3 regions of the Amycolatopsis stemonae genome follow, and region 1 is predicted to be linked to each of the others. Evidence: riboswitches for the same ligand, from Rfam matches in the RefSeq annotation. Region 1 holds a riboswitch; each other region holds the start of a gene.
What was found. Region 1 has a riboswitch for thiamine pyrophosphate ahead of ACYVLJ_RS01790 (thiamine ABC transporter substrate-binding protein). Riboswitches for the same ligand answer to the same signal wherever they lie in the genome.
Positions count from the first base shown of each region.

Region 1 (4,466 bases):
CCGGGAGCGGGACGTCACCCAGTGGCGTGTGCGCCACCCCGCCCGCCACGACGCCGTCCACGAACGTCGTCACGCCGAGGAAGCGCGCGACGTCGTCGTCCGCCGGGTTGCGCCAGACGCGCCGGACCGCGCCCTCCTGGCGGACCTGGCCGTCGTCGAGGACGGCGACGCGGTCGGCCAGCGTGAACGCCTCCTCCTGGTCGTGCGTCACGAGCAGGGCCGTGATCTTGCTGCGCCGCAACAGGTCCGCGAGGTCGATGGCCAGCTGCTCGCGCAGGCCGGCGTCCAACCCGGACAGTGGCTCGTCGAGCAGCAGCAGCCGCGGCTTCGGCGCCAGCGCCCTGGCCAGCGCCACCCGCTGCGCTTGGCCGCCGGACAGTTCCGTCACCCGGCGCTTTTCGAAGCCCGTCAGGCCGACCAGGGCCAGCAGCTCGGCGACCCGTGCCGCCCACTGCGCGCGTGGCACGCCGTGCATCCGCAGGCCGAACGCGATGTTCGCGGCGACGTCGCGGTGGCCGAACAGCTGGCCGTCCTGGAAGACGAGGCCGAACCCGCGGCGGTGCACCGGCACCGCGCCGAGGTCTTCGCCGTCCCAGCTCACCGCGCCCCGCGCCGACGGCTCCAGCCCGGTGATCGCGCGCAGCAGCGTCGACTTGCCCGAGCCGGACGGCCCCAGCAGCGCCAGCACCTCACCGTCGGCGATGTCCAGCCGGACGTCGCGGACCGCCGCGAACGATCCGTAGTGGACGGTCAGGTCCCGCACCGACAGCGCCATCAGAACTCTCCCACCCGGCCGCGTCCGAGCCGGTCGATCAGCGCGACGGCCAGCACCGTCACGAGCATCAGCACCGCGCACGCGGCGTACGCCATCTGGTTGTTCAGCTCGCCGGGGCGTCCCATCAGCGACGCGATCGCGACCGGCAGCGTCGGCGCGGCCGGCCGGGCGAGGAAGCTGGTGGCGCCGAACTCGCCGAGTGCCACGACGAACCCGAACCCGGCCGCCGCGACCAGTGGGCGCAGCGTCAGCGGCAGGTCGATCTCGCGCCAGACCCGCAGCGGGCTCGCGCCGAGCGTCGACGCGGCCTGCCGCAACCGGACGTCGACCGAGCGCAGCACCGGCAGCACCATCCGCACGATCAGCGGGATGATCACCAGCGCCTGGGCCAGCGGCACGAGGTAGGGCGACGTCCGGAGGTCGCCGGGCAGCGCGTCGAGCGTCACCAGGTAGCCGAACCCGACGGTCACCGCGGACACCCCGAGCGGCAGCATCAGCACGGCGTCCATCGTCTCGCCGAGCCCGCGCGCGGCCTTCGCCGGCGAGCGCCGCAGCGCCACCAGCACGACGGACGCGAGCACGCCGACGACCATCGCGAGCAGCGTCGCGTCGATCGCCACCTTGAGCGAGTTGACCGCGGCGTCCCAGCCGGAAACCTGCAGCGCGCCCTTCTCTCCGGTGGTGGTCAACGCTCGATAACCGGCCAGGCTCCAGCCGTTCCCGGCGGACACCGATTCGGCGAGCAGCGCGACGATCGGCGTCAGCAGCAGTGCGAGCACCACGCCCGCGGCGACGACGACCCACCACTCCCCGCGGCGGGGTCGTCGCACCCGGCCGGACCCGGTCCGGGCGCCGTCCTTGCGCCGTCGCGCCAGGCCGCCGAGCACGAGCGCGGCGACCACGGCCGCGAACTGGATCAGCGAAAGCGCGGCCGCGCCCGAGAGGTCCAGGAGGTCGACGGTCCGCAGGTAGATCTCGGTCTCGAGGGTCCGGTACTTCGCGCCACCGAGGATGAGCACGACGCCGAAACTGGTGGCGCAGAACAGGAACACGACGGCCGCGGCGGACGCGATCGCGGGGGCCAGCGCGGGCAGCGTCACCGACCGGAAGGCCCGCCACGGCGACGCGCCGAGCGCGCGGGCGGCGTCGGTCGTCCGCGGGTCCAGCCGGGCCCACAGCCCGGCCACGGTCCGCGCGACGACGGCGACGTTGAAGAAGGCGTTGGCCAGCACGATCGGCAGCACGCCGCCGTCCGGCCAGAGCGCCCGGAACGCCAGGCCGACGACCACGGTCGGCAGCACGAACGGAACGAGCACCAGCGTCCGCGCAAGACCGACGCCGGGCAGCTTCACCCGGGCCAGCAGGAAGGCCACGGGCAGCCCGGCGACCACGGCGACGACCGTCGAGGCGGCCGCCGTCGCCACGGTGAAGCCGGCCAGCTGCCAGGTGCGCACGTCGCCGAGGACGGTGTCGAGACCGCCCGCGGCGAACCCGCGGCCGATGATCGCGAGCACCGGCCAGGCGAAGAACACCACCAGGAACCCGATCGGGGCCAGGCCGAGCAGCGCCAGGCCGAACCCTCGAGCGGTCCTCGGCGGGGCCAGGACCGGTGGTTTTCGGTGGTTCCGGGCGGCGGAACCCCCGGCCCGAGGCGACGCCTCGGATGTCACTGCACGAGCGTGCGCCATTCGCCGATCCACTTCTCGCGCCCGGCTTGGACCTGGTCCGCGGGCAGCGTCTGCGGCTTCTGCGGCAGCGGCGCGACCTGCGCCCAGCCCGCGGGCAGCTCGACGTCCTGCCGCGCCGGGTAGACGTACATGTTCGCCGCGACGGTCGTCTGGAACTGCTGCGAGAGCAGGAAGTCCACGACCTTGCGCGCGCTGTCGGTCTGTTTGCCGTTCGCCAGCACGCCGGCGTACTCGACCTGCCGGTAACAGGTGTCGAGCAGCGCCTTGGTGCGCGGCTTGCCGTCGTCACCGACCTCGGCGGCGGGCGAAGACGCGTACGAGACGACGATCGGGCGCGGCCCCTTGCCCGCCGAGCCGGAGAAGTCCTTGGTGTAGGCCTCTTCCCAGCCGCTGACGACCTTGACCCCGTTGGCCTTCAGCTTGCTCCAGTAGTCCTTCCAGCCGGCCTCGCCGTACTTCGCGATCGTGCCGAGCAGGAACGCGAGCCCCGGGGACGCCGTCGCCGGGTCCTCCGCGACCAGCAGGTCCTTGTACTTCGGGTCGGCGAGGTCGTCGTAGGTCCCGGGCGCCGGGATGCCCTTGCTCGTGAAGTAGTTCGTGTCGACGTTGACGCAGACGTCGCCGACGTCGACCGCGGAGAGCCGGTGCTCGGGGTCGACGGCGTAGCGCTGCGGCCCGCGGTCGGCCTCGGGGCTGGTGTAGGCGTCGAAGACGCCCTCCTTGAGCGCGCGCGAGGCGAAGGTCGAGTCGACGCCGTACGCGACGTCCCCGATCGGGTTGGCCTTGGTCAGCACGAGCTTGTTGGTCAGCGAACCGGCGTCGCCCTGCTTGAGCACGGAGATCTTGATGCCCGACTGCTTCTGGAAGGCGTCGAGCACCTCCTGCGGCGCCAGGAAGGAATCGTGCGTCACGAGGGTGACGGTGGGCGTCTGCTGGGTGCCGCCGTCGCCGCTCGACAGCGAGCACCCCGCGGTGACGGCCCCCGCGACGACAACGGCCGTCGCGGCGCGCGCAGCCCTGCGTTTCATCTACCCCTCCTGCACTTCACCGGACGAAGAGGGGTGAAGCCCTCCCTTCGCCGGCATGATCCGGTCAGGTGCGAACGGTCGCGGATACCCGCCTCTCAGCCCGGCACCGGCCGGACTCCCGTGGCAACCGTGCAGCGTAGTCCAGGACGTAAGACCATGGAGACATGACGGAAATCTTGAGCGACTCCGAGGCCGACGAACGCTTGGGCACGGGCTGGACCAGGTCGGGAGCGGTGATCTCCCGCGAGGTGGAGCTCGCCTCGTTCCCGCAGGCGATCGAGGTGGTGGACCGCGTGGCGGTGCTGGCCGAGCAGGCCGACCACCACCCGGACATCGACATCCGCTGGCGCACGCTGACGTTCCGGCTCTCGACGCATTCGGCGGGCGGCCTGACGGCGAAGGACTTCTCACTGGCGGCCCAGATCGACTCGGTGCTCGACTCGGTGTGACTTCGGTAACTCTGGGTGCACTTTTTCGCGGTTTCGACGTCTCTCGGTAAACGACCTTTGCTAGGAGAGACGGATCATGACGCAGGCGATCGTGGTGGGCACGGCGGCATTCGCGGCGATGGTGGCAGCGGCCGGCGGCGTGCTCTGGTTCACCGCCCGCGGCCGTCGTCACCCGGATGCCGGTGAGTTCGATCACAGCCGCTAACGAAGGGCATGATCAGCGCGCTGAGCAGGGCGGAAGCATCGGTTTTCGGCCCAAGGAAACGCCATGAACAGCACCGCCGCCCTCACCCCCGCCCAGCGCGCCTGGATCAACGCCCTCGCCCCCGCGGTGGTGCTGATCACGATCGCCCTGATGGGCATCATCGGCTGAGCCGGACCCGCCGATCGAGCGCCGTCGCCCTGACTCCCAGTGCGGCGGCGTACTCGTCGGAGTGGCTGTCGCTACCCGGCTAGCTGGATCTGCTCCGGCGGCGGGAACTCCGCTGGGACGTCGTCACTCACGGACCAGTACTCGAGTCCCGAC
Region 1 is NZ_BAAGUJ010000001.1:346,431-350,896, forward strand. Features, by position in the region: gene ACYVLJ_RS01780 (ABC transporter ATP-binding protein) at 1-775, opposite strand, end outside; gene ACYVLJ_RS01785 (ABC transporter permease) at 775-2,331, opposite strand; gene ACYVLJ_RS01790 (thiamine ABC transporter substrate-binding protein) at 2,442-3,491, opposite strand; TPP riboswitch at 3,516-3,623, opposite strand; gene ACYVLJ_RS01795 (4a-hydroxytetrahydrobiopterin dehydratase) at 3,656-3,940, shown strand; gene ACYVLJ_RS01800 (hypothetical protein) at 4,017-4,145, shown strand; gene ACYVLJ_RS01805 (hypothetical protein) at 4,385-4,466, opposite strand, start outside.

Region 2 (4,466 bases), 510 kb from region 1:
AGCTGACCGGAGATCACCAGCGTCGCGAGGGCCGAGATGGCGCCGTGGCCCGGCCCGGGCACGCCGGCCTGGCGCAACGACCGGGACAGCCTGCCGACGGCGAGGTACAACCTGCCCGAGGTGTCCTGAACCGATGTGGTCACGGCTGGCTCCTTCTGCCCTGGCCCCGCCGCGGATGCGCCGGAAAGTGCCGTCCACCTTACGGGCTCGCCGTGCACGTTCGGCGTTAAGGCACCCTGGTTCACCGGGGTGGACTCGAAGCCTGCGCCCAGAACCGCTGCGGTACGCGGCCGGCGCTGCGCGCGAGGTGACCGGCGACGACGGCCGATCGCATCGCCGACGCCATCCGTTCGGGGTCCGCCGCCCGGGTGACGGCCGTCGAGAGCAGGACGGCGTCGCAGCCGAGCTCCATCGCCAGCGTCGCATCGGACGCCGTGCCGATCCCGGCGTCCAGGATCACCGGCACGCCCGCCCGGGAGACGATCAGCTCGATGTTGTGCGGATTCCGGATGCCGAGGCCGGTGCCGATCGGCGCGCCCAGCGGCATCACCGCGGCGCAGCCGGCCTCCTCCAGGCGCAGGGCCAGCACCGGGTCGTCGTTCGTGTAGGCGAACACGGTGAACCCGTCGGCGGTCAGCCGTTCGGCGGCGTCGAGGGTCTCGAACGGGTCCGGCAGCAACGTCCGGTCGTCGGCGTGCACCTCGAGCTTGACCAGGTCGGTGCCGAGGGCCTCCCGCGCGAGCTGCGCGGTGAGCACGGCTTCGGCGGCCGTGCGGCAGCCCGCGGTGTTCGGCAGCAGCTCGATCCCGAGCTTGGTGAGCAGTTCGAGGACACCGGAGCCGCCCTCGGCGTCCGCGCGGCGCATCGCGACCGTGGTCAGCTCGGTGCCGGACGCGACCAGCGCGCGTTCGAGCACGGCGAGGTTGGCCGCGCCGCCGGTGCCGATGATCAGCCGGGACGTCAGCTTGCAGGGGCCGATGACCAGCGGTTCCGTCTCCATTTCAGCCTCCCTGGACGGCGGTGAGCACGTCGACGCCCGCGCCCTTCGGCACGGCCGTGGTGGCCCAGTCGGTGCGGCGGACGACGACGCCGTCGACCGCGACGGCGATGCCGGGCCGCTGCCCGCCGGACGCGTCGAGGACGTCGGCGACGGTCGCGCCGTCCGGGAACTCCGTCCACCGGCCGTTGAGCTTGATCTCCATCACACGTGCTCCTTCTGGTGCAGGCGGTCGGGCGAAGCCGCTTCGACGCCTTCGGGCGGCTTCTCGCCTTCGAGCCACGCGACCACGGCGTCCGCGGTCACGGGGGCCATGAGCAGGCCGTTGCGGTGGTGCCCGGTCGCGGCGAAGACGCCGTCGTCCAGGACGCCGATGTACGGCAGCACGTCCCGGCTGCCGGCCCGCAGGCCCGCGGCGGTCTCGACCAGCTCGTACTCGGTGATCGCGGGGAACACCCGTTCGGCGCCCTCGATCAGCTCGCGGACCCCGCGGGCGGTGACGGCCTGGTCGAAGCCCGCTTCGTACTGCGTCGCGCCGAGGACGAGCTCCTGGTCGCCGCGCGGCACGAGGTAGATCGGGTGCCCCTCGACGACGGCGCGAACCGTGCGTTTCGGCGGCGGGAGGCAGCCGCGCCGGGGCCGGAGCCGGAGGATTTCGCCCTTGAGCGGGCGGACCGCCCCGGCGAGCCGCGGGTGCAGCCGCCCGGTCCACGCGCCCGCCGCGAGCACGACGGCGTCCGCGTCCGGCGGGGCGGCCACGCGTTCCCGGACGAACCGCACATCGCGTTCCTGGCAGGCCGCGTACAGCGCGTTGAGCAGTTTCCGGTTGTCCACGGCCAGGTCGCCGGGCACGTGGAGTCCACTTCGGACGGATCCGGTGCCCGGTTCGAGCCGCCGGGCTTCCCGGCCGGTGAGGCGTTCGGCCGTGCGGCCCAGCGCGTGCAGGTGACCGGCGAGGATGTCGAGGTACCCCGCGTCGGCGCTGTCGAAGGCGACGACCAGCGTCCCGTGCTCGGCCAGGCCGGGGTCGACGCCCTCTTGCGCGAGGTCGCGCGCGAAGCCGGGCCAACGGCGCAGGGACTCCTCGCCGAGGCTGAGGACGTCCTCCTCGCCCGGCCAGGCCTCGGTGACCGGGGCGAGCATGCCGCCGGCCAGCCACGACGCGCCGCCGCGGACGGGTTCGGGGTCGTAGAGGGTGACGCTTCGGCCGGTTCGCGCCGCGCGCCACGCGGCGGACAGCCCGATCACGCCGCCGCCGACCACTGCCAGGTTGTTCGTCATGGGATCACGCTCCCTGCGCCGGCATGACCCGGATCAGGTTCCACGGTCGGAGCGGCAGCTCCCTCTCAGCCCGTGCCCCGGGCTCCCGTGCGGACCCGTCCACCCTACGTGCCGTTGGTCGATAATCCAAGCGCGGTCACGGCCGGATGGCTTTCACGGCAACGGCACCGGGTCTTGGCCGGACCGTCCGCCGGCGGGGTACGGTCGCCGCCATGCCCGCCCTCTCCGGTGACAAGATCCGCGCCCGGCTCGACGCCGCTCGCCTGTACCTCTGCACGGACGCCCGCACGGCCCGCGGCGACCTGGCCGCGTTCGCCGACGCGGCGCTGGCCGGCGGCGTCGACATCATCCAGCTGCGCGACAAGACCGGCGGCGCGCCGCTCGAGGCCGCGGCCGAGATCGCGGCGCTGGAGGTGCTGGCCGAGGCCTGCGCGCGGCACGGGGCGCTGCTGTCGGTGAACGACCGGGCGGACGTGGCGCTGGCGGTCGGCGCGGACGTCCTCCACCTGGGCCAGGACGACATCCCGGTGGCGCTGGCCCGGCGGATCCTGGGCGAGGACGTCGTCATCGGCCGCTCGACGCACTCGGTGGCGCAGGCCACCGCGGCCGCGGCCGAACCGGGCGTGGACTACTTCTGCACGGGTCCCTGCTGGCCGACGCCGACGAAGCCGGGCCGCTCGGCGCCGGGCCTGGACCTGGTCCGCTCGACCGCCGCATCGACGCCCGGCCGGCCCTGGTTCGCGATCGGCGGCATCGACGCCGGCCGGCTGCCCTCGGTCCTCGAAGCGGGCGCGTCGCGGATCGTGGTCGTCCGGGCGATCACCGAGGCCGAGGACCCCGAGTCCGCCGCCCGCGAACTGCGCGCCCGCCTCCCCTGACGGTTACGGGGTCGGGGTGGTCGCCGCGCCCTGGCTGGTGGGCGGGGCCGAGGTCGTCGGCTGCTGGGCCGTCGTGCTCGGGGTCGTCGGCGTCGGCGAGCTGCTCGGGGTGCTCGACGTCGTCGGCGCGGTGGGCGTCGTCGTCTCCGTCGTCGTGGTCCGGGTGGGCGACTCCTGCGTGTCGTCCGTCGGAGCCGTCGGCGTGGTCGACGGGGTCCTGTCGGTCTGGCCGCCGCCGTTGCCGAAGATCTTGCCGATGCCCGCGCCCGTCCCGCCGGCCACCTTGCCGCCGGTCGCCGCCTCCACGCCGACGATCGCCAGGATCGCCACCGCGAACGCCACCACGCTCGTGCCGATGACCAGCGGCCAGCGCAGCTTCCGCAGCCGCGACGGCTGCTCCTCGAGCGGGCCGTCCGGCTTCGGCAGCCGGACCGTCGGCTGCTCGGTGATGGGCACGGCCGACGGCAGCGGCTGGTCGGTGATCTCGTTGATCGCGATGACCTGCCCCCGGCGCCGGATGCCGGACGTCGCCAGCTGCCGCGCCTTGAGCGCGGCGTCCTTCGTGCGCTGCAGCGAGCGCAGGTAGATCTCGCCGCCGACCGTCGTGATCACGCTCGCCACGCCCGCCCCGGCCACCGTGCCGGCGACGCCGAGCGTCGACCCGAGCAGCGCCGCCGTCACCGCCGCGAGCGCCGCCGCCAGCACCTGCGCGATGCGCAGGCCCGACTTCTGTTCCTTCTCCCCTGAAGGCTGTTCCGTCTCCTTGCTCATGATCCCGATCCGCTAGAAAGTCTTCTCCCCGTTCCCAACGTGTAAGGCGCGCGAGGAACTCCCCGCGTTGCCGGAGCGTGAGCAGCACCACTCCCACTGTCCACAATAGACAGTACGGGCCGAACACTTTCTTGACATACTCGGCACATGGAACTGGTGACGATCTCCGACATCGAAGCCGCGGCGAAGCGCGTCCAGGGGGTCGCCGTGCGCACACCCCTGTTGCGCCAAACGTGGGATCCTCGCGAAAACCTCTGGCTCAAACCCGAAAGCCTCCAACCGGTCGGCGCGTTCAAGGTGCGCGGCGCGTACAACGCGATCGCCACCCTCGACGACGAACGGCGTACCCGCGGTGTCATCGCTTACTCCAGCGGCAACCACGCGCAAGCGGTCGCGTACGCCGCGCAGCGGTTCGGCGTGCCCGCCGTGATCGTCGTACCGGACATCGCACCGCGGATCAAGGTCGAGGCCACCCGCTCCTACGGCGCCGAAGTGATCGAGGTGCCGATCGGCGAGCACGAGGGCAAAGCGCACGAACT
Region 2 is NZ_BAAGUJ010000001.1:858,567-863,032, forward strand. Features, by position in the region: gene ACYVLJ_RS04270 (MarR family winged helix-turn-helix transcriptional regulator) at 1-143, opposite strand, end outside; gene thiG (thiazole synthase) at 242-1,000, opposite strand; gene thiS (sulfur carrier protein ThiS) at 1,002-1,202, opposite strand; gene thiO (glycine oxidase ThiO) at 1,202-2,278, opposite strand; TPP riboswitch at 2,272-2,377, opposite strand; gene thiE (thiamine phosphate synthase) at 2,491-3,156, shown strand; gene ACYVLJ_RS04295 (hypothetical protein) at 3,160-3,927, opposite strand; gene ACYVLJ_RS04300 (threonine ammonia-lyase) at 4,075-4,466, shown strand, end outside.
Region 2: it holds a riboswitch for thiamine pyrophosphate, as region 1 does, so the genes downstream of both, thiO (glycine oxidase ThiO) here and ACYVLJ_RS01790 (thiamine ABC transporter substrate-binding protein) in region 1, are expected to answer to the same signal.

Region 3 (4,466 bases), 500 kb from region 1:
CCTCGACCTCGTCCAGGGTTTTCGCCACCGCGCGGATGATCTCGGCCGAAGCCAGCATCCCGGTCTTCGCCGCGTTGACGCCCATGTCGGACGCCACCGCCTTGATCTGCGCGGTGACGACGTCGGCGGGGATCTCCGTGAAGCCTTGCACACCCAGGGAGTTCTGCACGGTGACCGCGGTCAGCGCGACGAGCCCGTGGACGCCGTGCGCGAAGAACGTCCTCAGGTCCGCCTGGATGCCCGCACCACCGCCGGAGTCGGATCCGGCGATGGTGAGGGCGGTGGGCGGTGTCACGGCTGCACCACGGGCAGGTAGACCTTGCCGCCGGACTCGGTGAACTCCGCCGACTTCGAAGCCATCCCGGCCTCGATGGCTTCCACAGTGGACAGACCGTGTTCCTCGGCGTACTTGCGGACGTCCTGCGTGATCCGCATCGAGCAGAACTTCGGACCGCACATCGAGCAGAAGTGCGCGGTCTTGGCCGGCTCGGCGGGCAGCGTCTCGTCGTGGAACGACCGCGCGGTGTCGGGGTCCAGCGACAGGTTGAACTGGTCGTTCCAGCGGAACTCGAAGCGGGCCTTCGACAGCTCGTCGTCCCACTCCTGCGCGTACTTGTGCCCCTTGGCCAGGTCGGCGGCGTGCGCGGCGATCTTGTACGTGATCACGCCCGTCTTGACGTCGTCGCGGTTCGGCAGGCCCAGGTGCTCCTTCGGCGTGACGTAGCACAGCATCGCCGTGCCGTACCAGCCGATCTGGGCCGCGCCGATGGCCGACGTGATGTGGTCGTACGCCGGCGCGATGTCCGTCGCTAGTGGACCGAGCGTGTAGAAAGGTGCCTCGCCGCAGAGCTTCTCTTCCAGCTCGACGTTCTCCTTGATCTTGTGCATCGGCACGTGGCCGGGGCCTTCGATCATCACCTGGACGTCGTGCGACCGCGCGATGTGCGTCAGCTCGCCGAGGGTTTCCAGCTCGGCGAACTGGGCGCGGTCGTTGGCGTCGGCGATCGAGCCGGGACGCAGGCCGTCACCGAGGGAGAACGTGACGTCGTACTGCCGCAGGATTTCGCAGAGCTCTTCGAAGTGGGTGTACAAAAAGGACTCTTGGTGGTGCGCCAGGCACCACGCGGCCATGATCGACCCGCCGCGGCTGACGATCCCGGTGACGCGCCGCGCGGTCAGCGGGATGTAGCGCAGCAGCACGCCGGCGTGCACCGTGACGTAGTCGACGCCCTGTTCGCACTGCTCGACGATGGTGTCGCGGTAGATCTCCCACGACAGCTTTTCCGGTTCCCCGTCGACCTTTTCCAGGGCCTGGTAGATCGGCACCGTGCCGACCGGGACCGGCGAGTTGCGGATGATCCACTCGCGCGTCTCGTGGATCCGCTTGCCCGTCGAAAGGTCCATGATCGTGTCGGCACCCCAGCGGGTCGCCCACACCATCTTGTCGACCTCTTCCTCGACCGACGACCAGACGGCCGAGTTGCCCATGTTGGCGTTGATCTTCACCAGGAAGTTCTTGCCGATGATCATCGGCTCGGACTCGGGGTGCCTGCGGTTGACCGGGATCACCGCGCGCCCGCTCGCGACCTCGTCGCGCACGAACTCCGGCGCAACCCGTTCGCGGGCGGCGATGTACTCCATCTCCCGCGTGATGACACCCTGTTTGGCCCACCCGAGCTGGGTGTTGTGCGCACGGCCGTCGGCCCACCCGGCGCGCAGCCGGTGCAGTCCACTGTGGACGTCGATCGACACGTCGGGATCGGTGTACGGGCCCGAAGTGTCGTAGACGTCGAAGTGTTCGCCGTTGGAGAGATCGATCCGGCGCGCCGGAACCCGCAGTCCGGATTCGGTCTGGTGGTACGTCTTGTGCGATCCGGTGATCGGACCCGTGGTGACGGAGACGTGCTTGTTTTCCAGCGTCGTCAACGACTTTCACTCCCTACGCCGGCATTACCCGGTCAGGTTCATGCGGTCGGTGACGCCTGCCCGAAGCAAGTCACCCTCTCAGCCCGCCATGGCGCGAGCTCCCGCGTTGGTGTTGTGCCCCCGACCATGCCACGCCGGGAGCGCATACTCAAGTCCGCTCACCTCACCCGACCAACTCGGCGGGGGTCGCGTACACGTCGACCATGGCTCCGTTGCGCAGCACAGTGATCGGCAGTGCGGTGCCGATCACCTCCGCGAACAGCTGCCGCTGGATGCCCTGGGCGTCCGAGACGCGGGCGCGCCCGACGGTCAGGACGAGATCGCCCGCGTGCAGCCCGGCGCGGTCGGCGGGCCCGCCCGCGACCACCTCGTGGACCCGCAGCCCGGCGGCTTGGCCGGTGCGCTCGGCGACGTCGTCCGGCAGCGGCGCGGGCACGCCGACGACGCCGAGGTACGCGCGCCGCACCCGGCCCTCGACGACGAGCGTGTCGATGATCCGCCGGGTGGTCGCGTTGATCGGCACGGCGAGCCCGAGCCCGACGCCGGCGACGGCGGTGTTGACGCCGACGACGCGGCCGGCGGAGTCGGCGAGCGCGCCGCCGGAGTTGCCCGGGTTGAGCGCCGCGTCGGTCTGGATGACGTCCTCGATCACGCGGGTGGTGCGCCCCTGCCGCACCGGCAGCGCCCGGCCGAGCGCGCTGACGACGCCCGCGGTGACGGTGCCGGAGAACCCGAGCGGGCTCCCGATGGCCACGACGAGCTGCCCGACGACGAGCTGGTCGGCGTCGCCGAGCTGGGCGGCCGACGGCGTCTCGCCACGCGCCCGCAGCACGGCGAGGTCCGACAGCGGATCGGCGCCGACGACGTCGAAGGGCACTTCGCTGCCGTCGGCGAAGGTCGCGACGCCGCGGCGGTGGTCGCCGACGACGTGGGCGTTGGTGAGCAGGTGGCCGTCGTCGGCGAAGACGACGGCCGAGCCGCCGCCACGTGCGAGCTGCACCCCGGCGACGTGCGGGGTGACGGTCTTGGCGACGGTGCTGACCGCGCGCGAATAGGCGTCCATCGCCTCGTCCATGGATGCACCTCGATTACACCGTTGCAGGTACTACAAGTGTGCGCCCGAACGAGGTGGGCGCGGGTTCGCTGTCCGTGAACCGCCGACCGGACCAGTGACGGTCAGTGGTTCACCGGTTCGGACCATGCGCCGGTGAAGATTCGGCGGCAGACTCCCAAAGCGCTTCTGTAACGGTGCAGAAGCGATCTTCTGTGGGGTTGATATGCGAAAACTCATGTTCGGCGCCCTCGCCGGGCTGCTGGTCACCGGACTGATCCCGGCGACCGCGGCGGCCCAGGGTGAGGCTCCCGGCGCTCCCGGAGCCCATCCGAGCTGGCTGCCCGCGAACAAGACCGGCTTCGGCACGGCTCACGACCGCTCGAGCAACGTCTGGTTCACGCTGCAGGGCGGCCAGATGTCCGAGGTGTACTACCCGGACCTGTCGACGCCGAGCGTCCGGTCGGCGAACTTCGTCGTCACGGACGGCCGCAGCTTCGCCGTCGCCGACTACACCGCCAAGTCCCAGCAGGTCCGGCGCACCGACGCCGACAGCCTGACCTACGAGCAGACCAGCACCGACGACCAGCACCGCTGGCGCCTCACCAAGACCTACGTCACCGACCCGGCCGCCACGACCGTGCTGGTCGACGTCGACTTCCAGTCGCTCACCGGGCGGCCCTACCAGCTCTACGCGGTCGCCGACCCGGACCTCACCAACGACGGCTCCGACGACTCGGCCGCGCGCCAGGGCGACGCCGTCACCGCGCAGGACGCGACGAACGCCGCCGCGCTGACCGCGAAGCCCGCTTTCACGAAGACGAGCGTCGGCTACGCGGGCGTGTCCGACGGGAACACACAGCTCACGAAGACCTTCAAGCTCGCGCAGTACGACACCGCCGCCAAGGGCAACGTCGTGCTGACCGGGCAGACGACCGCCGACGGCGTCCGGAACCGGCACGTCACGCTCGCGCTCGGCATGGGCGCGAAGGCCGCCGACGCGGTGAAGAGCGCGCAGGCGTCGCAGCGACGCGGGGTCCGCGACATCACCCGCGCGTACGACCGCGGCTGGGAGCAGTACCTGCGCGGGGTGAGCAAGCCACCGTCGTCGCTGAAGACCGACGCCGAGCGCGACCTGTACAAGGCGTCGATGCTGACCCTCGCCGCCAGCGAGGACAAGCACCACCCGGGCGCCTTCATCGCGTCGCCGAGCATGCCGTGGCGGTTCGGGAACAACGACCCGGAGTGGTCGCCGTCCGGCACCTACCACCTGGTCTGGCCGCGTGACCTCTACCAGATCGCGACCGGCCTGGCCGCCGGCGGCGACCGGGCCGCGGCGAACCGCGCGGTGTCGTACATGTTCGGCACGCAGCAGCAGGCCGACGGGCACCTGCCGCAGAACAGCCGCGTCGACGGCGTCCCGTACTGGACGTCGGTCCAGCTCGACGAGACCGCGTTCCCGATCGTGCTGGCCCAGCAGCTCGGCCGG
Region 3 is NZ_BAAGUJ010000001.1:849,067-853,532, reverse strand. Features, by position in the region: gene thiD (hydroxymethylpyrimidine/phosphomethylpyrimidine kinase) at 1-295, opposite strand, end outside; gene thiC (phosphomethylpyrimidine synthase ThiC) at 292-1,926, opposite strand; TPP riboswitch at 1,920-2,041, opposite strand; gene ACYVLJ_RS04230 (S1C family serine protease) at 2,090-3,001, opposite strand; gene ACYVLJ_RS04225 (glycoside hydrolase family 15 protein) at 3,204-4,466, shown strand, end outside.
Region 3: it holds a riboswitch for thiamine pyrophosphate, as region 1 does, so the genes downstream of both, thiC (phosphomethylpyrimidine synthase ThiC) here and ACYVLJ_RS01790 (thiamine ABC transporter substrate-binding protein) in region 1, are expected to answer to the same signal.